DNA from 2 places in the Holtiella tumoricola genome. Region 2 is predicted to be linked to the other one. Evidence: riboswitches for the same ligand, from Rfam matches in the RefSeq annotation. Region 2 holds a riboswitch; the other holds the start of a gene.
The links. A riboswitch is a leader RNA that binds a small molecule or an ion and turns the genes downstream of it on or off. The one in region 2 is predicted to bind lysine.
Positions count from the first base shown of each region.

Region 1: linked by a shared signal. The riboswitch ahead of PBV87_RS18765 (Na+/H+ antiporter NhaC family protein) and the one ahead of PBV87_RS22065 (aspartate-semialdehyde dehydrogenase) in region 2 are both predicted to bind lysine.

Region 1 covers NZ_JAQIFT010000065.1:1,641-9,305, reverse strand. The annotation lists gene fucO (lactaldehyde reductase) at 1-873, shown strand, start outside; gene PBV87_RS18770 (hypothetical protein) at 946-1,152, shown strand; gene PBV87_RS23080 (diguanylate cyclase domain-containing protein) at 1,231-1,491, shown strand; lysine riboswitch at 1,610-1,785, shown strand; gene PBV87_RS18765 (Na+/H+ antiporter NhaC family protein) at 1,921-3,492, shown strand; gene PBV87_RS18760 (response regulator transcription factor) at 3,654-4,322, shown strand; gene PBV87_RS18755 (sensor histidine kinase) at 4,324-5,520, shown strand; gene PBV87_RS18750 (ABC transporter ATP-binding protein) at 5,591-6,271, shown strand; gene PBV87_RS18745 (ABC transporter permease) at 6,271-7,665, shown strand, end outside.
Region 2 covers NZ_JAQIFT010000074.1:19,417-27,081, reverse strand. The annotation lists gene PBV87_RS22090 (M48 family metallopeptidase) at 53-721, shown strand; gene PBV87_RS22085 (cob(I)yrinic acid a,c-diamide adenosyltransferase) at 740-1,270, shown strand; gene PBV87_RS22080 (hypothetical protein) at 1,307-2,257, shown strand; gene dapB (4-hydroxy-tetrahydrodipicolinate reductase) at 2,394-3,152, opposite strand; gene dapA (4-hydroxy-tetrahydrodipicolinate synthase) at 3,177-4,061, opposite strand; gene PBV87_RS22065 (aspartate-semialdehyde dehydrogenase) at 4,082-5,080, opposite strand; lysine riboswitch at 5,194-5,377, opposite strand; gene PBV87_RS22060 (small, acid-soluble spore protein, alpha/beta type) at 5,606-5,818, shown strand; gene PBV87_RS22055 (ATP-binding protein) at 5,962-7,236, shown strand; gene dinB (DNA polymerase IV) at 7,298-7,665, shown strand, end outside.

The DNA of each region.
Region 1 (7,665 bases), on a different contig from region 2:
GCAATTGGTGGAGGTTCTGCTATGGACACAGCTAAAGCAATCGGGATTATTATTAATAATCCAGAGTTTGAAGATGTAAGAAGTCTTGAAGGTGTAGCACCTACTCAAAAACCAAGTGTGCCTATTATTGCAGTACCTACTACAGCAGGCACAGCAGCTGAAGTAACGATTAATTATGTTATTACAGATGTAGAGAAAAATAGAAAATTTGTATGTGTAGATACACACGATATTCCTGTTATTGCAGTAGTGGATCCTGATATGATGGCAAGTATGCCAGCAGGGCTTACAGCAGCAACAGGTATGGATGCATTAACACATGCAATTGAAGGATATATTACTCAAGCAGCTTGGGAGATGACAGATATGTTCCATCTTAAAGCTATTGAAATTATTGCAAAATCTTTACGTGGCGCAGTTGCGAATACAGCAGAAGGCCGTGAAGGTATGGCGCTTGGACAATATATTGCAGGAATGGGCTTCTCCAATGTAGGGTTAGGTATTGTTCACTCTATGGCACATCCACTAGGTGCTGTTTATGATACACCACATGGTGTAGCAAATGCGATTATTCTTCCAACCGTTATGGCCTACAATGCAGAATATACTGGTGAAAAATATAGAGAAATTGCTAGAGCAATGGGTGTTTATGGTGTAGATGAAATGTCAGTGGAAGCATACAGACAAGCTGCAATTGATGCAGTGAAAAAACTTTCAGCAGATGTAGGTATTCCAGCAGACCTTAAAGCAATTGTTAAACCAGAAGATGTAGATTTCCTTGCTCAGTCAGCTTATGATGATGCATGTAGACCAGGTAACCCAAGAGAAACAAATGTAGAAGAGATTAAAGCTTTATACGAATCACTCTTATAATATTTAATTTGCAATAAATATCATGATTACGCAAAAGTGGTGCATACTAATGACAAAAAGGAGTATACTCAGATGAAAGTCAAAATAGTTTGCACGCGGGATCAGGAAACAAAAGAAGTAGAATTGCCAATGAATGAAGAGGAATTATTAAAAATTCAAGGTAGTGTACTAGATAGAGATAGTGTAGGGTATATAGCTGGGGCAGAAGTGAAATATTATGATACACAAGGAAAAGAAATAGAAAATATTTTTCTACTAAATAGACAGTTATATAAGTAAGTTATAAGAAAAGCACTTCAGTATGAAGTGCTTTTCTTATATTGATTAATCTAATATTAAAAAAGTACGTTATATAGAATAGATGGAGATGAGTTTGTAGTTATATTAGAAAAAGATGAGCTTAAATGTTATGAGGAATTATTTGAGCAATTTCAAGAAATTAATGGTAAGGATAATGATGCCTTACCAGCTGAAATTAAGGTTTTTGTTGCATATGGTGTAGCAGTTTATAATAAGCTTATACATAAGTCCTATCAAGATGTTTTTGAGGAAGCAGATGAAAAAATGTATAGGAATAAAATACAAATGAAACAAGGTGAAAAGGGGCATTTTATGTAAGCCTTTGGTGAGGTCATGGAGTAAGAAATATATTAGCTTACCTCATTTTATTAAAATTTATGCTTTACAAGATTAATTTTATGTTATATAGTGTAGGCATAAGATAACAATTAAATAAGAAGTAGATAGAGGTTGCGGTTTTTAAGAGTATGTTTGTGGAGTTAAGCGCATTGAAGCAAACAGAAAGGACTAATCGCCGAAGCGTATAGTTAATGCTTTAAGACTATAACGTTGGGGTTATATAGAACATGTATAACACTGTCACAAATTTATTTGTGGGGAGCTATCACGAAAGTCTATTGTTGAATGAGAGCAAAGGCCTACTAGTGAGGTATTTGCTGAATCGGAATCCAAGTCTTGAGTGATCTGCTCAAGACTTTTTTGTTACTTAAATTCATTTTAATTAAGAAAAACGGAGGGAGAAATAATATGGAAGCAATTGATATCGGATGGTTATCGATTTTACCACCAATTATAGCGATCGCACTAGCACTAATGACAAAAGAGGTTATTTCCTCATTAATTGTAGGTATTTTATCAGGAACACTTATTTATGCATTTAACACAGGCGGGGGCGTTGTTAAAGCAGTAGATGTAACATTTACATTAATGGCAGATAAATTAGGGGCCAATGCATCAATCATTTTATTCTTAGGATTTTTAGGCGCACTTGTAGCTGTTATTACAATGGCAGGTGGTTCAAGAGCATATGGTGATTGGGCAAGTAACAAAATTAAATCTAAAAAAGGTGCACAACTTGGAACATCTTTATTAGGTGGATTAATCTTTATTGATGACTACTTTAACTGTTTAACAATTGGTACAGTAATGAGACCAGTAGCAGATAAACATCAAATTTCGCGTGCGAAACTTGCGTACATTATTGATGCTACAGCAGCACCAATTTGTATTATCGCACCAATTTCATCTTGGGCAGCATCAGTTATTTCACAAATGAGTGGATTAGATGTAAACGGTGTACCACTTAATGGTATGGAAACATTTATGGCAACTATTCCATTTAACTTATACGCTATTTTAACATTAATCATGGTTGTTGTACTTTGTGTAACAAATATTGAGTTTGGTCCAATGGCTAAATTTGAAAAAGCAGCAAGAGAAGGTAAAGAAAACAAAGGCATTTCAGCAGAGGGCGAAGATGATGAACTTGCTAGAGTAAAAATTTCTTCAAAAGGAAAAGTATTTGACTTAATCATTCCTATCCTTTCTCTTATTATCTTTGCAGTTCTTTCTATGCTTTATGTAGGGGGATACTTCGAAGGTGGTATGACTTTAGCAGAAGGCTTTGGTAATACAGATGCAGGTCCAGCTTTAGCTTTAGCTGGTTTTGGAGCACTTATTGTAGCATTCCTTCTCTTTGTACCACGTAAAGTTATTACATTCAAAGAGTTCATGGATGGTATCGGTATTGGTGTTAAATCAATGGTAGGTGCATTCATTATCTTAACACTTGCTTGGACAATTAGTGGTGTATGTAGAGACCTTTTAAATACAGGTGAATACGTAGGGGGATTAGTAGCAGCATCTCATATGCCACCAGCACTTATTCCAGCGATTGTATTCCTTGTAGCAGGCGGACTTGCATTTGCAATGGGTACATCATGGGGAACATTTGGTATTCTTATTCCAATCGTAACAATGATCTGTGCAGCAGTAGCGCCAGAACTTATTACAGCAACACTTGCAGCAACACTTGCTGGTGCAGTATTTGGAGACCACTGTTCACCAATTTCAGATACAACAATTCTCTCATCTACAGGAGCTGGATGTAATCATATTGATCACGTATCATCACAGATTCCATATACTTTAGTAGTGGCAGGATGTTGTTTCGTAGGTTACATTATTGCAGGTTTCACAGCAAATGTATGGATTACACTTGGTAGTTCAATTGTATTATTATTAGCGACACTTGCAATCTTAAATAAACTTACTAAAAAACAAGAAGTAGCAAATGCTAAAGAAGTAAACGTAGCATAAACTACAGGTATATAATATAAGAAGAAATCCTAGGAATAAGGGCAGTGATGCTGATTATTTCCTAGGATTTTTTATGTGTTTTATATTGTTTTTTAGCTTTAATAAAACTATGATAAGTATAAAAATATGCAATTAAATGTTTAAGGCAAAGGAGATAGTAAGTGACAACACAAATATTATTGGTAGAAGATGATGAAACCATTGCTATGGGTATAGCTTTTGCGTTAGAAAAAGAAGGTTATCATATATGTAGAGTAAGCAATATAAAAGAGGCAAAAGGATATCTTAATGAAGAAATAGCTTTAATCATATTAGATTTAAACTTACCTGATGGCATAGGGTATAGTTTTTGTGAGTATGTGAGAACTAAAAGTGAAGTACCTATCATTTTTTTGACTGTTAGAGATGAAGAAGAAGATATGATAAGAGGATTAGATATGGGAGCAGATGACTATATTACCAAACCTTTTAGGATGAGAATTCTATTATCTAGAATACAGGCAGTCTTAAGAAGAACTCAAAAGGAAGAGACTCATATTTTGGAATGTAAAAATATTAAATTAGATAAAAATCAAGGAAGAGTCTATAAACAAGATGAGGAACTAATCCTTTCAAAAAGTGAATATAAGTTACTGTTATTATTGATGGAGAATAAAGAGTGTACGATTTCTAGAGAGCGTATTTTGGATTATCTATGGGGAATAGACGGCACCTTTGTAAATGATAATACCCTAACAGTAATGGTTAAGAGGTTGCGTGAGAAAATAGAAGAGCCTACTGAAAAGTTAATACAAACTATTAGAGGTGTAGGGTACCGATTGGAGGCATAAGGTGAGGAATTATTGGAAAGTTATTTTTATAGTAGTAATAGGCTTTTGTATCATGATGACCTTTGGAAGGATTGCAAGCTATATAAGTTATGAAAAAATAGGTCAGATGTATTATGAGCAGATCTCAGCTATAGTTGGTAAGGTAGTAGAGGAGATTCCAGAAAGTGAAGTAGCCATAATGCAAAGTTTAAAACAACTAGAAGAAGGGGATATTTTACAGGGGCAGGCTATCTTAAGACGGTATGGCTATGGCGGAGATACTCTACAACTGGTGCATAATCAAAGAGGGCTAGAAAGCTTAATGAAAGTGAATAGCCTAGTAATGGGAATTATTTTTAGCATCATACTTATTACTACATATGGTATTTATAGAATACTCAAGCAAAGATTTGGACATTTACAGAACTATTTGATAGAAATTGCAAAAGGAAATTACAAATTAAATATTGAAGGTGTAAGTGAAGGTAAGCTTTCTATATTTGAAGACCAAATTTATAAAACGACCCTTGCTTTAAGAGAAAGTAAAGAAGAGCAAGAAAAAGAAAAACTAAACTTAGCTAGAAACATTGCAGATATTAGTCACCAGCTTAAAACACCTTTGACGTCTATGGGGATTATGACAGATTTATTGTTAGATAGTGAAGTAGATGAACAAAATAGATATTTTATTGATCAACTTAATATGCAAATAGAAAGATTAAGTGGGCTTGTACAAGTTCTTCTAAAGTTGGCTCAATTCGATGCAGGCACAGTTAAATTAAAAAGACAAGAGATAGCTATTCCAAGTTTTATAGAAGAAGTCGTAGAAATGCTAGAAGGTCCTATAAAGAAAAAAGAAATTCAGATACAACAAGATGGGGAAGAAAGCTACTTTGTGGGGGATAGAAATTGGACATATGAAGCCATTCATAACATCCTATATAATTGCGTACAGCATAGCCCACAAGGGGCGATGATAAAAATAGAATGGAGCCAGAATCCTATTTATACAGAGATTATCATACAAGATCAAGGAGGAGGAATTTCTATAGAAGACTTGCCACATATCTTTACTAGGTTTTATAAGGGTAAGAATGCTTCTAAAGAAAGTATTGGGATAGGTCTTGCAATGGCAAAAACAATTATTGAAAAGCAAAATGGAGCAATTAAAGTTGAGAATGTAGGAGAGGGGGCACAGTTTCAAATTAAATTTTATTAACCTTTGTCACTTTAATGTCATTTAGAAAAATTAAAATGGTACTATAACAAAGAACAAAGGAGTAATTAAAATGGAAATTTTAAAAATAGAAGACCTATGTAAAACTTATGGTAAGAATGATATGCAAGTAAAAGCACTAGATCATGTTAATCTTTCTATTGAGAAGGGTGAATTTGTAGCGATTATAGGGGCAAGTGGGTCAGGGAAATCTACATTGTTACATATGATTGGCGGAGTAGATGAGGCAACATGTGGTAGGGTTATTGTAGATGGTGTAGACTTATCCAAACTCAATGAGAATAAGATGGCAATATTTAGAAGACGTAAAGTAGGGCTTATTTATCAATTCTTTAATCTAGTACCAACATTAAATGTGAGGGAAAATATTTTATTACCCACTTTATTAGATGGAAAAGTGATAGATGAAAGCTACTTTGAAGAGATTATTTCTATTTTAGGTTTGAAAGATAGGTTGAACCATTTACCAAGTGAGCTTTCAGGAGGGCAACAACAGCGTGTGGCAATAGGACGTGCCATGATTTATAATCCGGCTATAGTATTAGCAGATGAACCAACAGGCAATCTTGATCGTAAGAATTCAAAAGAGATTATAGAACTTCTTAAGATGTCCAATAAAAAGTATAAACAAACTATTATCATTATTACCCATGATGAGCAAATTGCCTTAGAAGCAAGCCGTGTGATTAAGATTGAAGATGGTAAAATTGTTTCTGATGAGGTGAATAAGTAATGCATATTATGAGTAGGTTTACACTAACCCATCTAAAACGTAACAAGCGCCATGCTTTCTTTAGCTGCTTTGCTATTTTGATAGCCACTGTATTTATTTCAGCACTTATATTTTGTGCCCATTCCTATAAGGAAAGTAGTATTGCCTTATGGATAGAAAGTGCAGGCGAATGGCATGGGGCATTTGCTGTAGATATTTCAGCCAAGCAGGTAGCCTATGTTAAGGAGAATCCAGAAGTAGAAAAGACCTTTATTAAAACAAATTTTTATGCACTTCGACCCAATGATACAGAAGGTAGACCTTACTTTGCTCATATTGATTTAGACAAAAACTATAGAAATGATATGGGATGGGAAGATATGGCCATTTCAGGCAGGCTACCTGAAAAAGAAGGTGAAATTGCTATATCAGAAGACTTCTTCAAGGATAACCCCCAGTATAAAATAGGCAGTGAGATGACTGTAGATGAAGGACAGCGTGTGGCACAAGGTGAGTCTATTGATGTAAGGGATGGGCTAATAGACGATGAATTATTTGAAGTAGTAGAAGCAGGTAAAACCTACACGATTGTGGGAATATTGGATGCTTATTATGAGTATAGTGAGATACCAAGTTATATAAGTATAGGCTATTCAGATGAAATACGTGAAGATAGAACATATATTGTAAATATGCAGTTTAAGAATGTAAAAGATACTTACAAACTGACACCTCAGATTGCACAAAATATAGGGCTTACTGCAGATGCCGAGGGGAGATATCCTGTAAGATACTATTATGATTTATTAGAAAGTTACGGGGTATTTGAAGAGGGTGTTACAGATCAGTTTATGAGTATGATGATGGTTTATGGTGTTGCTATTTTATTTATTATGAGTTTCTTTGTAACCATTATTTATCATACTTTTGCAGTATCAGCCAATGCCCGTGTAAAATACTTAGGACTTCTTAAAAGTATTGGTGCTACACCGAAGCAAATTAGGCATTCAGTATTATTTGAAGGCATACTACTTGGAAGTATAAGTATACCTATTGGGTTATTAGGTGGATATGGTATTGCAAGTTTAGTGTTCAACTATTTAAATGCAACTTATAAAACATTAGAAATGAATGCTCATGTAGATGTGTACATATCTATAGGCACTGTTGGTATGATTGTTGTAATGACTTTAGCTATTATATTAATCTCAGCTTATTTCCCAGCAAGAAAGGTTGCTAAGTTATCACCTATTGTAGCCATTAAACAAGGGGATTATAAAGTAGAAAAATTAAAAGATACAATCTTTTCAAAATGGATAGGTAAAGTACTAGGTTATGAAGGTACTTTGGCACTTAAATCTAATAGGGCACATCGAAAAGGATTTAGAGCAGCCTATATTTCCCTCACTTTAAGC
Region 2 (7,665 bases):
GGAAAAATTCTTTATTTTAGAGTATAATCTAGGGATAAGAAAGGGAGAAAATATGTATAAGCTTGTTAGACAAAAGAGAAAAACACTTGCCATTTATATACAAGATGATTTAACAGTTTTAGTAAAAGCTCCATATACAATAAACAGTAAGATGATAGATGAATTTGTAGCTAAACATCAAGAGTGGATTAATAAAACAGTAGAAGAGAAACAGCAACGATTACAAGCAAAGGACTGGCTTGCAAAAAGAGAAATTTTATATTTAGGGGATAAATTAGCAGTTGAGATAGAAGAAAGTTTAACATTAAAATCAACTATTACAACAAGTGATAAGCACTTTATTATTATTACTCCGAATAAAAATGACCTCTTTCTTATAAAAAAACAGGTTGAAATGTACATGAAGAAACAAGCATTAAAGTTGCTGACACAGTTTACACAAGAGTATTGTGACTTATTAGGGTGTAAATATGAAAGAATAACCATCAGAAAACAAAAGACAAGATGGGGAAGTTGTTCTGCAAGAGGAACATTATCGTATAACGTAAGACTAATAGGTGCGCCAATAGAAGTTATTCGATATGTAGCTTTACATGAAGTTGTACATTTAATTCATTTTGATCATAGTAAGGCCTTTTGGCATACTATAGAACAAATTATGCCAGACTATAAGTTAAGGCAAAATTATTTAAAAGAAAATGCAAATATTTTAAACATATAAATTGAAGAGGTGACAAAGATGAAACAAGGACTTACGCAGGTTTATTGTGGACCAGGTAAAGGTAAGAGTACAGCAGCTATTGGGCTAGGAATACGTGCACTAGGCAATAACCTAAAAGTCATTATGATTCAATTCCTTAAAAATGACAATACAGGTGAATGCAAGACATTAAAGTCATTAGAACCTGGATTTAAAGTTTTTCACTTTGAAAAGGAAAGAGGATTTACTTGGACCTTATCAGAGGAGGAAAAAGCAGAGCTTGCTCAAGAGATTCACATGGCACTTAAATTTGCTAAAAAAGTAATGGATACAGGAGAGTGCGATATCCTCATTTTAGATGAAATTTTAGGCGTACTTCAACTTGGATTTGCAGATTTAAAAGAAGTTTTACAGCTTGTAGATGATAAGCCAGAATTTATGGAACTTGTACTTACAGGGCGTCAATTACCAGATGAGCTAAAAGAAAAAGCTGATTATGTAAGTTATATTGATGCAGTAAAACATCCAATGGAAAAAGGGATTCAAGCAAGGGCTGGTATTGAATTTTAAATGTATACCAAAGAGAAGGTTAAAGAGGGGATTAGGATGAAAAATAATTTATTAAGTTTCGGTATTGGGGCTTTGACGTATTTATTACTTATTTTACTAGCTTATTTTAACTTTGAACTATTTAAGTTTGCACCAATCCTTATTGTGCTAGGAACATGTGGAACCTATTTGTTATTAGGGTGTCTATTAGATAAAAAAGGAATATGGGGAAGTAGAATAGCTATCTTCTTAACCTATATAGGAGCAGGTATTATTTATGCAGTAGGAAGAGGGATCCAAAGTACAGAACTTATTACTGTATTTAGAAGAATGGTACCTCAAGTATATCATTCTATCGGTAAACTAGGTGGAGCGATAGGGGTAGAAATCTCAAGAGATGTAGATGTAGCTATTGGGCTTGCTGTATTGTTAATTGTAGCATTAGGAATGTTAGAATTAGGTAGAATCATTAGAGGGAGCAAAGGTCAAGCTTGGGGTGTATGCTATAATTTGATACTCACAGGAACAGGTTACTTCTATCTCTTTATGATAACTCACATTATAGTAATGGCCTTCCCGACACTAATGAACGATTCGAAACAAAAGATGATTTTTGGAGCCATCATGACAATAGTCATTTTTGTAACATGTTTCTTCTTAGGTAAGCTTTGTCGTACACTACAAAGTAGAGTGTTACAATGCTTATCTAGCTGTGGTATAACAGTTATGTTATTTGTGTTATATGGGTTAGGCGTATTTTTAATATGGGATATAGGAATCTATGAACGCTATATGTTACCTGTTGCAACTTCATATATAGGTACATTGTGCAGGTCACTTGGTGTAGTACTTGGAGCCAAGGCTCAAGTGATTAGTCAATATGGAGTAGTCGCAAGTAGTCTTATGATTTTAGCACCTACTTTACTTATTATAGCTGGTAAATTCTCTTCTTTAGATAAAACAAAGACTGAAGAAGTAGAAGTTTTAAAAGAAATAATAATAGAATAGAAGAGGCTGTTGCAAAAGACGTAAATAGCGTATAAAAAGTTTTGATATATGAAAATGAGCTATAAAACTAATTAGAAGTTTAGTTTTATAGCTCATTTATTTGTTAAGACAATAATTATTAATTATATGACAGTCTTTATTGATTTAAAAGATGTTCCATATTATATAGTCCAGGTGTTTTAGGAGCTAAGAAAGCAGCAGCTTTAAGAGAACCTACTGCAAAGACTTCTTTAGATGCTGCAGAATGAGATAAAGTAATCACTTCATCATTTCCAGCAAATAAGATGTCATGTTCGCCTACAATAGTACCACCACGTACTGCGTGAATACCTATTTCGTTTTTAGGACGTTTTTCACGTACACCTGAACGGTCATATCTTAATTCATAATTTTGATCAAGAGTATCTGTAATTGCATTTGCAATAGCAAGTGCAGTACCGCTTGGAGCATCAACTTTTTGATTATGATGTTTTTCAATAATTTCAATGTCAAATCCGCAATCAGCGAGTACTTCTGTTGCACGTTTTGCTAATGTAATAAGAAGATTGACACCAAGAGACATGTTAGCAGAAAAGAAGATAGGAATCTCTTTACTAGCCTCATGTAAGAAGTCTATATCTTCAGGAGAAAGTCCAGTTGTACAAACAACAACAGGAATTTTCTTTGAAATAGCATGCTCAAGAAGAGGTCTAACAGCACTAGCAGTAGAAAAGTCGATAATAACATCTACAGGCATAGTACAGTTTTCGATACGATCGAATACAGGAAAAGCATTTGGTACAGAAAGATTAGGGTCTACACCAGCTACGATGTTTAAGTTTTGATGGTCTTTAACGATACGTGATATGGCTTGCCCGATTCTTCCATTACAACCATGTAATAATATATTGGTCATGTGTGTCACCCTTTCTATAAAGTATTAGTCAATAAGTGAAACTGCACGAAGGGCAGCTTTAACTTTTTCTTCGTTAGTTGGCTCTAAGTTTGTTAGAGGTAATCTACATGGACCAACTTCAAATCCCATATAATTAAGTGCAGCTTTAACCGGAATTGGATTAACTTCACAGAAAAGTGAATCTACAAGAGGAAGATAATCTAATTGAAGGTTAAGAGCCTCACGAGTCTGACCTTGAAGGTATAAATTAACGATATCATGAGTCTCTTTAGGAGCAACGTTTGAAAGTACAGAAATAACACCTTTACCACCAAGTGCAAGTACAGGAATAATCTGATCATCGTTACCAGAGTAGATAGCAAAATCAGGTCCGCATAAACGAGCAATTTGTGCTACTTGTGAGATATTGCCGCTAGCTTCTTTGATACCAACTACATAATCACGTTTTGAAAGCTCATAAGCTGTTTCAGGAGCAATGTTAACACCTGTTCTAGAAGCCACACTATAAAGGATCATAGGAACATCGCAAGCTTTACCAATAGCATCAAAATGTTCAATAAGTCCTTTTTGAGTTGCTTTGTTGTAGTAAGGTGTTACTTGGAGTACTCCATCTACACCGAGAGCTGCAGCACGTTTAGTAAGAGTAATACCGTGGCGTGTATCATTGCTACCAGTTCCAGCAATAACAGGAACGCGACCATTTGTGCGATCTACAGCTATTTTAATACATTCTAGTTGTTCTTCATCTGTCATAGTAGAAGCTTCACCAGTTGTACCACAAATTATAATAGCATCTGTATGATTATTTATTTGAAAATCAATTAATTCTTCTAACTTACCAAAGTTAATACTTCCGTCTTCGTGGAAAGGTGTAACGATAGCTACACCTGCACCTTCAAAAATTGCCATTTATCATCAGTCCTTTCGATTTACATCATATGTTGGATAATCCATTCAGCGATCTGAACCGCATTGCTAGCAGCACCTTTACGAATGTTGTCTGCTACAACCCATAAGTTCACACCGTTATCAACACTTTCATCACGACGAATACGTCCTACAAAGACTTCATCATGACCAGTAGCGTTTATTGCAAGTGGATAAACATTATTAGCAACATCATCTTGAATAATAATGCCTTCACCTTTTGAAATTACATCTTTAAGTTCATTTATCTCAAATGGTTTATTAAGTTCAACATTTATACTTTCGCTGTGGCTGTTGAAAACAGGTACACGTACAGTTGTAGAAGTGATACGAAGAGACTGATTATCAAAAATCTTACGTGTTTCTTCTACCATTTTCATTTCTTCTTTTGTATAACCATTTTCTAAGAATACATCAATGTGAGGTAAGCAGTTATTTGCGATTTGATGAGGGAATTTTTTAGGTGCATTACCTTTAAGTCCTTCTTCAAGATCACTCCATCCCCCCATACCAGCACCTGATACAGCTTGGAAAGTAGTGTAAACTATTCTCTTAATACCATAGTATTCATTGAGTGGTTTAAGTGCAACAACTGCCTGGATAGTTGAGCAGTTAGGATTTGCAATAATACCTTTATGTGATCTAATTGCTTCTGGATTAACTTCAGGTACAACTAGAGGAACATTTGGATCCATACGCCAAGCAGAACTATTATCAATAACAATACAACCGCTTTCGGCAGCAATTGGAGCGAATTTTAAGCTTGTGCCACCACCGGCAGAGAAAAGAGCAATATCAATTTGGTGTTCTTTGAAACTTGTTTCAGTAAGTTCAAGAACAGTGTATTCTTTACCCATGAAAGTAAGTGTTGAACCTGCTGAACGAGCAGATGCAAATACATAGAAGTTTTCAATAGGTAAGTTCTTTTCTTCTAACACCTTTAAGAATGTACGCCCTACCATGCCTGTTGCGCCAACAACAGCTAAATTAATTTTTTTCATAATTAAATCCTCCCTAAAATTGTTAAAATAATAAAAGCCAGCTTAGTGGGTAAGCTGGCTGTGAATCCAAATGATGTAAAGTCATTTATAAAAATCATTTACGAAAATCATTTAAACACAGTAGCACACCACCTATTGTATAGCAAAAGGTGACAGTTGTATAGTTATTAACTATACCCCCAGGAACAAAGTGTGCAAGCGTTTTACTCCTTCGGCGATACGTCCTTTCCTATTTAGTCATTTCTTCTTGCAAAGATCATAAAAAGTACTGATAAGCATCGCGCCTCTACGTGATTGGAAAAATGCGTATTTAATTGTGTCTAATGATAGCATGGGTTAAAAGATGTGTCAAGGTTATAAAAATTAAAAATAATTACAAACAATTATATATAACCATATAAACAATATTATATGCATGATTTGAGAAAAGGTGTAAGAAAAATAAAAAAGTAGGGTAAGGGTGTATATTTTAAGGATAAACTATCCATACTTTAGAACATGAATACAAAAAAGGAAGGGTATATTATGAACAATAATGGAAATTCAAAAGAAAAGTTATTTGATGCACTTTCACCAGATCAAAAAATGAAATTAGAGATTGCAGAAGAACTTGGACTTTTAGAAAAAGTACAAAAAGATGGATGGAAAAGCTTATCACCTAAAGAAACAGGACGTATTGGTGGACTTATGACTAAGAAGAAACGTGAACTTAAAAATAAAGAAAATGAAAATATGTAAAGAATAGTTGAAAGGAAATAGACATTGAAAACAGGAAACTGATTCAATGTCTATTTTTTTATGCGAAAAAAGAATTTTGAATTGAAAGAAATATTGTGATAGGATAGGCATAAGAAAATTTGAAAGAGAAATGATGTGATTGTATGAAAGCAAATTTAAAATTGATGAAGTCCTGGTTTGTAAGATTGTGCGTACTTAGAAATTTAAGACAAAGTGAGTTAATAAGTCAATTAGAAGAGGTCATTGAACATTTTTTAGAAGAGAAGGACTTAGAAATATTAATTGAAGCCTATAATAGCTTTACTTATAAATTTTATACTATACAGCCTTATCAATCTTTAAAAGGTTATATAGAAAATAAGCTTTTATATGGAGAAAATCTTATAACATATTATTTGGAGCAAGAAAAATTAATCCCTCAAACTATTAAGCAAAGTTTAGAAATAGAATTAAATCTTTTAGAACAAATAGGTGGTATAAACTCTAAGATATTTAAACAAATTTTATTAGAACATAAAGATGCAGTTTGTATGCAAGGAGCAATAGAAGGACTTTTAGATTGGGGAAATGAGGAGGAGCGTTGTGTCGAAGTATTAGGAAGAGAGGGATGGGGGGATCAAGCAGAAACTTTACTTGAGTTTTATCATCAGAGAGGTTGTGGTAATTTTGCTAAATACTATGCATTTAAATGGGATGATAGTAAAGGATATAAAGAGATTGTAGGTATTAAGAAACCTGACTCAATAGGACTTAATGATTTAATTGGCTATGAGTTACAAAAACAAGATATATTAAAAAATACGCATGCCTTTTTAAAAGGATATCCAGCCAATAACCTACTTTTATATGGAGCTAGGGGAACAGGTAAATCTTCTATGGTAAAAGCTATACTTAATCATTTTGCAAGTACAACAAAGTTAAGAATGATAGAGATAAGAAAAGACCAGTTAATGCATTTAAAAGAGTTAATGGGGTTAATTCAAAATAAACCTTACTATTTTATTATTTTTATAGATGATCTGGCCTTTGAAGATAAAGAAGAAACTTATACAGCGCTTAAAACCATTTTAGAAGGTGGATTAGAAGAAAAGCCAAAACATATGGTTATTTATGCAACGTCTAATCGTAGACATCTTATTCAAGAACAGATGAGTGAAAATGAGTTACATGGAAACGATACAGTAGAAGAAAAGCTTTCTCTTTCTGATAGATTTGGTATGCGAATTGGTTTTAGTAGTCCTAATAAAAAGGAGTATTTAGATATTGTAAAGGGAATTGTAGCCCAGAGAAATATTCAAATAGATGAGCAGGTTTTAGAAAGAGAAGCATTGAAATGGGAAATGTGGAATAACGGAAAATCAGGACGTACAGCTAAACAATTTGTTAATTACATAGAGGGAGAGTTAGAATCTTTATAGAACATTTGAGGAAAAAATGATACACTAATACGGTTAAACTAGGAACAAAGGGGAGTGGAGTATGCGCAAGATTATACACGTTGATATGGATGCTTTTTTTGCACAAGTAGAAATGCGTGATAATCCACGCCTAAAAGGTAAGCCACTTATTGTAGGTGGTGATCCTAATGAACGTGGTGTTGTAGCAACGTGTTCTTATGAAGCGAGAAAGTATGGGATTCATTCTGCAATGCCAGGAAAAACAGCAAAGGTACTTTGTCCCCATGCTATTTTTGTTAGACCGCGTTTTGAAGTATATAAAGCTGTATCAGCTCAAATAGGTGAAATTTTTAGGCGTTATACAGATAAAGTAGAGTTTTTATCATTAGATGAAGCCTACTTAGATGTAACAGAAAATAAGAAGCAAATGTCCTCTGCTACACAGATTGC